DNA from 2 places in the Weissella paramesenteroides genome. Region 1 is predicted to be linked to the other one. Evidence: a T-box and tRNA genes for the amino acid it is inferred to sense, from the RefSeq annotation. Region 1 holds a T-box; the other holds one or more tRNA genes.
The links. The T-box of region 1 lies ahead of pheS (phenylalanine--tRNA ligase subunit alpha). A T-box ahead of a tRNA ligase gene usually reads a tRNA of that ligase, here a tRNA-Phe.

Region 1 (3,498 bases):
CACTGGCATAAAAATCTAGTTCGGATTGTAGAGCAGCATAACCAAATGTAACAAAGCCAAGGGTCAAAGAGATACCCAGAACTTTTGGCTCAATCAATGTTTTTAAATTAAATTTTTTATTTGTTGACGTTGCTTGAATAGTGACTTTTTTTGCGTCAATTAGAAATGAAGCAATCAAAGCAATCACGCCGGTAATAAATTCTAACCAAAATAAGATGGTATATGAATAATGTTGTTCAATCAATAGTGCTAAGAAAGGACCAAATGCGGTTCCTAAGATAGTGGCTAATGAGAAGTATGCGATGCCTTCTGCTCGTCGTGCAAGAGGAATCACATTAATGACTGCTGTGTTAGTAACTGTACCAGTTAAGCCCACTGCTAATCCTTGAATAAAACGAATGATCAACAGGTAGATAATCCCACCTTCGTATTGATAAGCAAGTAGGATTGGTACGAGAATAATCATGCTTAGAATCGTTAATTTTTTAGCACTAAATTTTGCAGTCATGATACCGGCACTAAAGCGGGCCACCATTGTACCAATAATGGTCATACCAGTTATTAAGCCAGCAATGGTTGTACTAACATGGTAGGTATGAACCGCATATGGACCAATGATGACAAATAGACTGTAAAAAGTCATCATACTAAGAATTTGAATAATAAACAATTGAATAAAAGTTGCATTAAAAATGCTAGAGGAGTCACTATTTGACGTAATACTGTACCTATCTTTCAAAAAATTTTCCTAGATAAGTATACACCTTCTGTCAAATCGCCTCTTTTCGTGCGCAATAAATGACGATATAATGGGTCATGTGGGAATTAGAAGTTATTCCGTGCATTTTTTGTAAGTAAAGCATAGAATGAATATACGAGAAGAGAAATATAGCTAGTTAAGGAGAAAAAATATGGTAGTTGTAACCGATAAGGCGACCGATGCTGCAGAATTATGTGAAAATAAATTATGTGATAAGTTTGTCGCAACCTTTGAGATTCTTGGTCGCAAATGGAATGGTATGATTATTGAAACATTGCTTGTCAATGGACCACGCCGTTTTAAAGACCTAGCACAATCAGTATCAAAATGTTCAGACCGCGTGTTAGTTGAACGTTTGAAGGAGTTAGAAGCTGCAGATATTGTTGAGCGACGTACTTATGATGATTCGGCTTTGATTGAATATGCGTTAACAGCACGTGGTGAATCAATGCGTGATATGATGACGGCAATTCATGAGTGGTCAGATAAGTGGCAGTGCCCTGCAAAATAGAAACTTGAAAAGTTAAAATAAAGTTTGTACAATAGAGCAAGAAACAATGAATGACCTAGTAGGTACCTTTTTAAAGATTAGCGAGCAGGAAGTGGTGAGAGCCTGTCTTTGGAAGCACTGAATTTCAGTCAGGAGTTCATCAGTGAAAAGTTGATGCGGTCTATCACCGTTAACAGATAACTGAGGGTAATCTTTGTAAGATTACTGAATTTTTTGGGTGGTACCACGTTAATTAGCGTCCCTTCGATAAGTTATTTATCGAAGGGATTTTTATTTGCAAAAGTTTATGAATATTAAGGGAGAAGAGAAATGAGTTTACAAGATGAGCTCACGACATTGCGCGATGAAGCATTAACACAAATTAATGATGCAGCCGATGTTAAAGCATTGAATCAAGTACGAGTACATTGGTTAGGGAAAAAAGGTCCGCTAACTGAAGTGCTACGCGGCATGAAAAATTTGACACCAGAGGAACGTCCAGTAGTTGGTGCATTGGCCAATGAGGTACGTGATGTATTGACGGCAGCGATTGCTGAGCGGCAAACACGCTTAGAAGCAATTGCTTTGGATGCGCAGTTAGCAGCTGAAGCAATTGATGTAACCTTACCAGGACGTACTGTCCAACAAGGTCAGCCACATGTGCTACAACAAATTATTGAAAATCTGGAAGATCAATTTATCGGCATGGGTTATCAAGTAATTGAAGGACCAGAGGTTGAAGAAGATCAATATAACTTTGAACGCATGAATTTACCTAAAGATCACCCAGCCCGGGATATGCAGGATACGTTCTACATCACACCTGAAATTTTAATGCGCACGCAAACTTCTCCAGTTCAAGCACGTACGATGGAAGCGCATGACTTTAGCAAAGGACCTTTGAAAATGGTCTCTCCTGGTCGTGTGTACCGTCGTGATACTGATGATGCGACACATTCACATCAGTTCCATCAAATGGAAGGTCTTGTGATTGACAAGCATATTACCATGGGTGATTTAAAAGGTACCTTATTAGCAGTTGCCCATAATTTATTTGGTGAAGCCCATGATATTCGTTTGCGTCCATCATACTTTCCATTCACTGAACCATCCGTTGAGGTTGATATTTCATGGCATGCAGTGACACCAGATATGAATCCAGAGGATATTGAGTGGATTGAGGTCCTTGGTGCAGGAATGGTACATCCAAATGTTTTGCGTAAGTCTGGTATTGATCCAGACGTTTATGGCGGTTTTGCCTTTGGTCTTGGCCCTGATCGTTTCGCAATGCTTAAGTATGGGGTAGAAGATATTCGTAACTTCTACTTGAATGATGTGCGTTTCTTAACGCAATTTGATCAGAAAGGATAAGACAAAATGAAAGTTTCAGTAAATTGGTTACGTGATTATTTACCAATTGCATTACCTGCATCACAATTAGCAGAAAAAATTTCTCGTACAGCGGTTGAAATCGAGGGACAGTATCAACCAAAGGGAAATATGAAAAAGGTTGTTATTGCTAAGGTCTTATCAGTTGTGCCACACCCAGATTCAGACCATATGGTAATTACGCAACTAGATGCTGGTGAAGATGAACCAATTCAAGTTGTCACTGGTGCACCAAATGTTGCTGAGGGCCAAACTGTTATCTTGGCCAAGCATGGTTCGGTCATTGGCGATAATAAAAAAATTCGTAAAGGTAAACTACGTGGTGAAGTATCAAATGGTATGTTAGCTGCATTACAAGAGCTTGGCTTTGAAGATAAAGTTGCACCAAAAGATTTTGAAGAGGGAATTTGGGTATTCAATGATGTTGATGCTGCCGATTTGAAACCAGGTGAAGATGCTTTGACTGTGCTTGGATTAGATGATGATGTCCTTGAGACAGGAATTACACCTAATCGAGCAGACTTATTTTCAATGAATGGTACAGCATGGGAAGTTGCTGCCATTCTTTCAGAAGAACCAACTTTACCTAATTTTGAATTAACTGAGACAGCCGAGCAAACAAGCGACTTGATTTCAGCAACGGCACCTGCCGAATTGGCAACCAAGTATGCTGTTCGTGTGGTTAAGAATGTCACTGTTAAGGATTCACCATTATGGTTACAACGCCGTTTGTGGACAATGGGTATTCGACCAATTTCAAATATTGTTGATATCACCAATTATATGTTATTAATGTACGGTCAACCAATGCATGCCTTTGATTTGAATGCCTTACCTGAACAAGAAGTCCATGTTCGTC
Region 2 (3,498 bases), 650 kb from region 1:
CGGACGTTGTTGTTGACGAAAAAACACTAGCACAACCACGTGTCACGTTGTCTGAGCGTCAGTCACATCAATTGCTCTATGTTGGCCGCTTATCCTCTGAAAAACGTCCAGAACAGGCATTACGAGTTTTAGCACGGGTTGTTAAAACTGTGCCAGATGCAACATTGACATACTATGGATATGCAGCAACACAAGAAATTATGCATGAGTTGCAAGAGTTAGCAACTAAGTTAAATGTTGCTGATCGGGTTACTTTTGGTGGTTATGTATCAGAAGCGGTCTTGCAGAAAGCTTACCAACAAGCCCAAGTTATTTTACAAACATCGGTTGGTGAAGGCTTGGGGATGAACTTGGTTGAGGCGATGAGCTATGGTGTACCAAGTGTTAGTTTTGATGTGCCATATGGTGCGCACGCATTGATTGAAGATGGCGTTAATGGCTACATTGTCCCTGATGGTTCAAACCTGGCGATGGCTCAAAAAGTTACGGAGCTATTGCTTGATGATGATTTATGGACACAAATGTCTGTTGCAGCATATGATAAAGCCCAAGCATTTTCGGATAATAAGATGGCAACTATTTGGCAACAAGTACTCAATTAATAGAAGATAAAACAAAAAGGACAAATTGACGCGACACTGTCAATTTGTCCTTTTTTATAAGGTAGTGGCGGGAATCGAACCCGTGATGACGGTTTTGCAGACCGTTGCCTTACCACTTGGCTACACTACCATCTTGTATGTTATGTATTAATATAATTACCACCACGATTACATATTATAGGGGAAATGACGCAAAGTTGCAATTACCTAATTGATTTGTGTGTTAAGTTATAGAAATTTCGTTGGGAATGAGACATGAGTAGGTGTCACAATCTCTTAAATATATAAGCTTTTTATCTAAAAATATGCCAGATAGTATATTTAATTAAAATCATATGCGGTTTAGGGTTGCAAAGGTTGAAAAATATCGGTATAATAATTTCTGTTGTTGAGTTTATGACAACAGAGAATGGACGTTTAGCTCAGCTGGGAGAGCACCTGCCTTACAAGCAGGGGGTCACAGGTTCGATCCCTGTAACGTCCATTGGTCGCATGGTCTAGTTGGTTATGACGTTCGCCTGTCACGCGAAAGATCACGGGTTCGAATCCCGTTGTGACCGTTTATAATGGCGCGGTAGCTCAGTTGGTAGAGCATACGATTGAAGCTCGTAGTGTCGACGGTTCGATTCCGCCCCGCGCCATTTGATAATACATCGTATTATCAATAATAACCATCTCAAAATAGGGGTATAGTTTAATGGTAGAACAACGGTCTCCAAAACCGTCGGTGGGGGTTCGACTCCCTCTACCCCTGTTTATCTGATGATGGCGGTAGTGGTGAAGTGGTTAACACACCGGTTTGTGGTTCCGGCACGCGTGGGTTCGATCCCCATCTACCGCCCTTGGAGTGAGAATAATTCACTCTTTACATAATTTTATATAATAATAATTAAATATGCCGTTGTGGCGGAATTGGCAGACGCGCTGGACTCAAAATCCAGTTCTCGCAAGGGAGTATGGGTTCGACCCCCATCGACGGCATTCGGTGTAACCGTTTATTATTAATTCACTTATTTAATTATTACATGCCGTTGTGGCGGAATTGGCAGACGCGCTGGACTCAAAATCCAGTTCCCGCAAGGGAGTATGGGTTCGACCCCCATCGACGGCATATTTTAGGTTCCATAAACTTAGTAAAAACTAGGTTTATGGAACTTTTTTCATTACTAACATTTAAGACTGAAAAAAGAACATATTGCAATTCACTTAAGAAAACATTTTGAAAGCGGTTACCTTGAACGAAATGATAGGTAATGGTTTGAATTTTGTTAACTTTATTAGATACTAGGATAGAGGACATTACCAACAAGACATTATGGGAGAAAAGGACTGATGGTAGAGAAAACAACGGCACCAGAATCAGATAATCAAAGCCTTGCTGAAATCAATGGTTCTGTTGAGGTGCCAACAACAGGTGGATTTTTACGTAAATTAATGGCTTGGAGTGGACCAGGAGCACTTGTTGCGGTTGGGTACATGGATCCAGGAAATTGGATTACGTCAATTGTCGGTGGTGCACAATACCACTACTTATTGTTATCAGTTGTTTTGATTTCAAGTTTAATTGCGATGTTGCTACAATACATGGCCGCCAAGTTAGGGATTGTGGCGCAAAAAGATTTGGCGCAAATGACTAGAGATAGTACGAATAAAGCGGTGGGTTGGTTACTTTGGATCATGACTGAGTTGGCCATTATGGCAACTGATATGGCTGAAGTAATTGGTGCAGCTATCGCCATTCATTTATTATTTGGCTTACCATTATTGTGGGGTGTTTTGATCACCGCAGCAGATGTGTTGCTACTGCTATTATTAATGAAGTTAGGTTTCCGTAAAATTGAAGCGATTGTTGCGACATTGATTCTGGTTATTTTAGGAATCTTTTTGTACATGGCGATTTTGGCAAAGCCCGATATGGGTGCCGCAGCAATCAATTTAGTGCCACACAAGGAAGTGTTGCATCATAGTCAATTGATGTTAGCACTAGGAATTGTTGGTGCCACAGTTATGCCACACAACCTTTACCTACATTCATCAATTTCACAAACACGTCAAGTAAAACGTGATAAGAAGAGCATTAAGGAAGCATTGAAATTTACGGCTTGGGATTCAAATATTCAATTGACTGGTGCTTTTATCGTTAACGCCTTGTTGTTGATTGTCGGTGCGGCACTCTTCTTCGGTCATGGCTCTGACTTAGAAGCCTTTGGTGATTTGTTCAATGCCCTTAACAATCGTGAGATTGTCGGCGCGATTGCTAGCCCATTCTTGAGTATGTTGTTCGCCATTGCTTTGCTAGCGTCAGGTCAAAATTCAACAATCACTGGAACTTTGACTGCACAAATTATCATGGAAGGTTATACAACTTTGCGGATGCCAATGTGGTTACAACGTCTAGTGACCCGTGGGTTAGCTTTGGTTCCCATCATCATCTTCACGATCATCTTTGGGGCAACCGAAGGCGCATTGGATCAACTGCTGGTTTATTCACAAGTCTTCTTATCAGTGGCTCTACCATTTTCAATGTTTCCACTGATCTACTTTACATCTTCAGCAAAGTTTATGGGTGAATTTAAGAACAATGCTTGGGCTAAGTGGACAGGTTATACAATCGCAATTGTATTGACTATTTTGAATATCAAATTAATTATTGATACGTTAGCACCATTATTTTAAGTGCTTGACAGTAGTGTCATGATACAGGTACACTGGTGTCAATAAATCTAGTGGAGGGTCATTATGAATCAAACAATGCTTAATTTAACAGTTTGTTTTTGTCGAACAACGCGCTTAATGCGATGTTCGGCCGATTAGTATTGGGCAATTTTTGAGGAATAATCACCTTAAAAAGTTCAATACCCACTTGGCTGGGGTTGAACTATGGGCGCGAAGTCTC

Region 2: it encodes a tRNA-Phe, which carries the amino acid that the T-box ahead of pheS (phenylalanine--tRNA ligase subunit alpha) is inferred to sense. The anticodon was not compared.

The regions. Positions count from the first base shown of each region.
Region 1 is NZ_CP130559.1:1,486,308-1,489,805, reverse strand. Features, by position in the region: gene QRX23_RS07460 (MFS transporter) at 1-670, opposite strand, end outside; gene QRX23_RS07455 (winged helix-turn-helix transcriptional regulator) at 912-1,271, shown strand; T-box leader at 1,309-1,517, shown strand; gene pheS (phenylalanine--tRNA ligase subunit alpha) at 1,581-2,621, shown strand; gene pheT (phenylalanine--tRNA ligase subunit beta) at 2,628-3,498, shown strand, end outside.
Region 2 is NZ_CP130559.1:167,694-171,191, forward strand. Features, by position in the region: gene QRX23_RS00795 (glycosyltransferase) at 1-602, shown strand, start outside; tRNA gene QRX23_RS00800 (tRNA-Cys) at 662-732, opposite strand; tRNA gene QRX23_RS00805 (tRNA-Val) at 1,014-1,086, shown strand; tRNA gene QRX23_RS00810 (tRNA-Asp) at 1,089-1,162, shown strand; tRNA gene QRX23_RS00815 (tRNA-Phe) at 1,171-1,243, shown strand; tRNA gene QRX23_RS00820 (tRNA-Trp) at 1,286-1,356, shown strand; tRNA gene QRX23_RS00825 (tRNA-His) at 1,371-1,443, shown strand; tRNA gene QRX23_RS00830 (tRNA-Leu) at 1,500-1,583, shown strand; tRNA gene QRX23_RS00835 (tRNA-Leu) at 1,630-1,713, shown strand; gene QRX23_RS00840 (Nramp family divalent metal transporter) at 1,935-3,278, shown strand.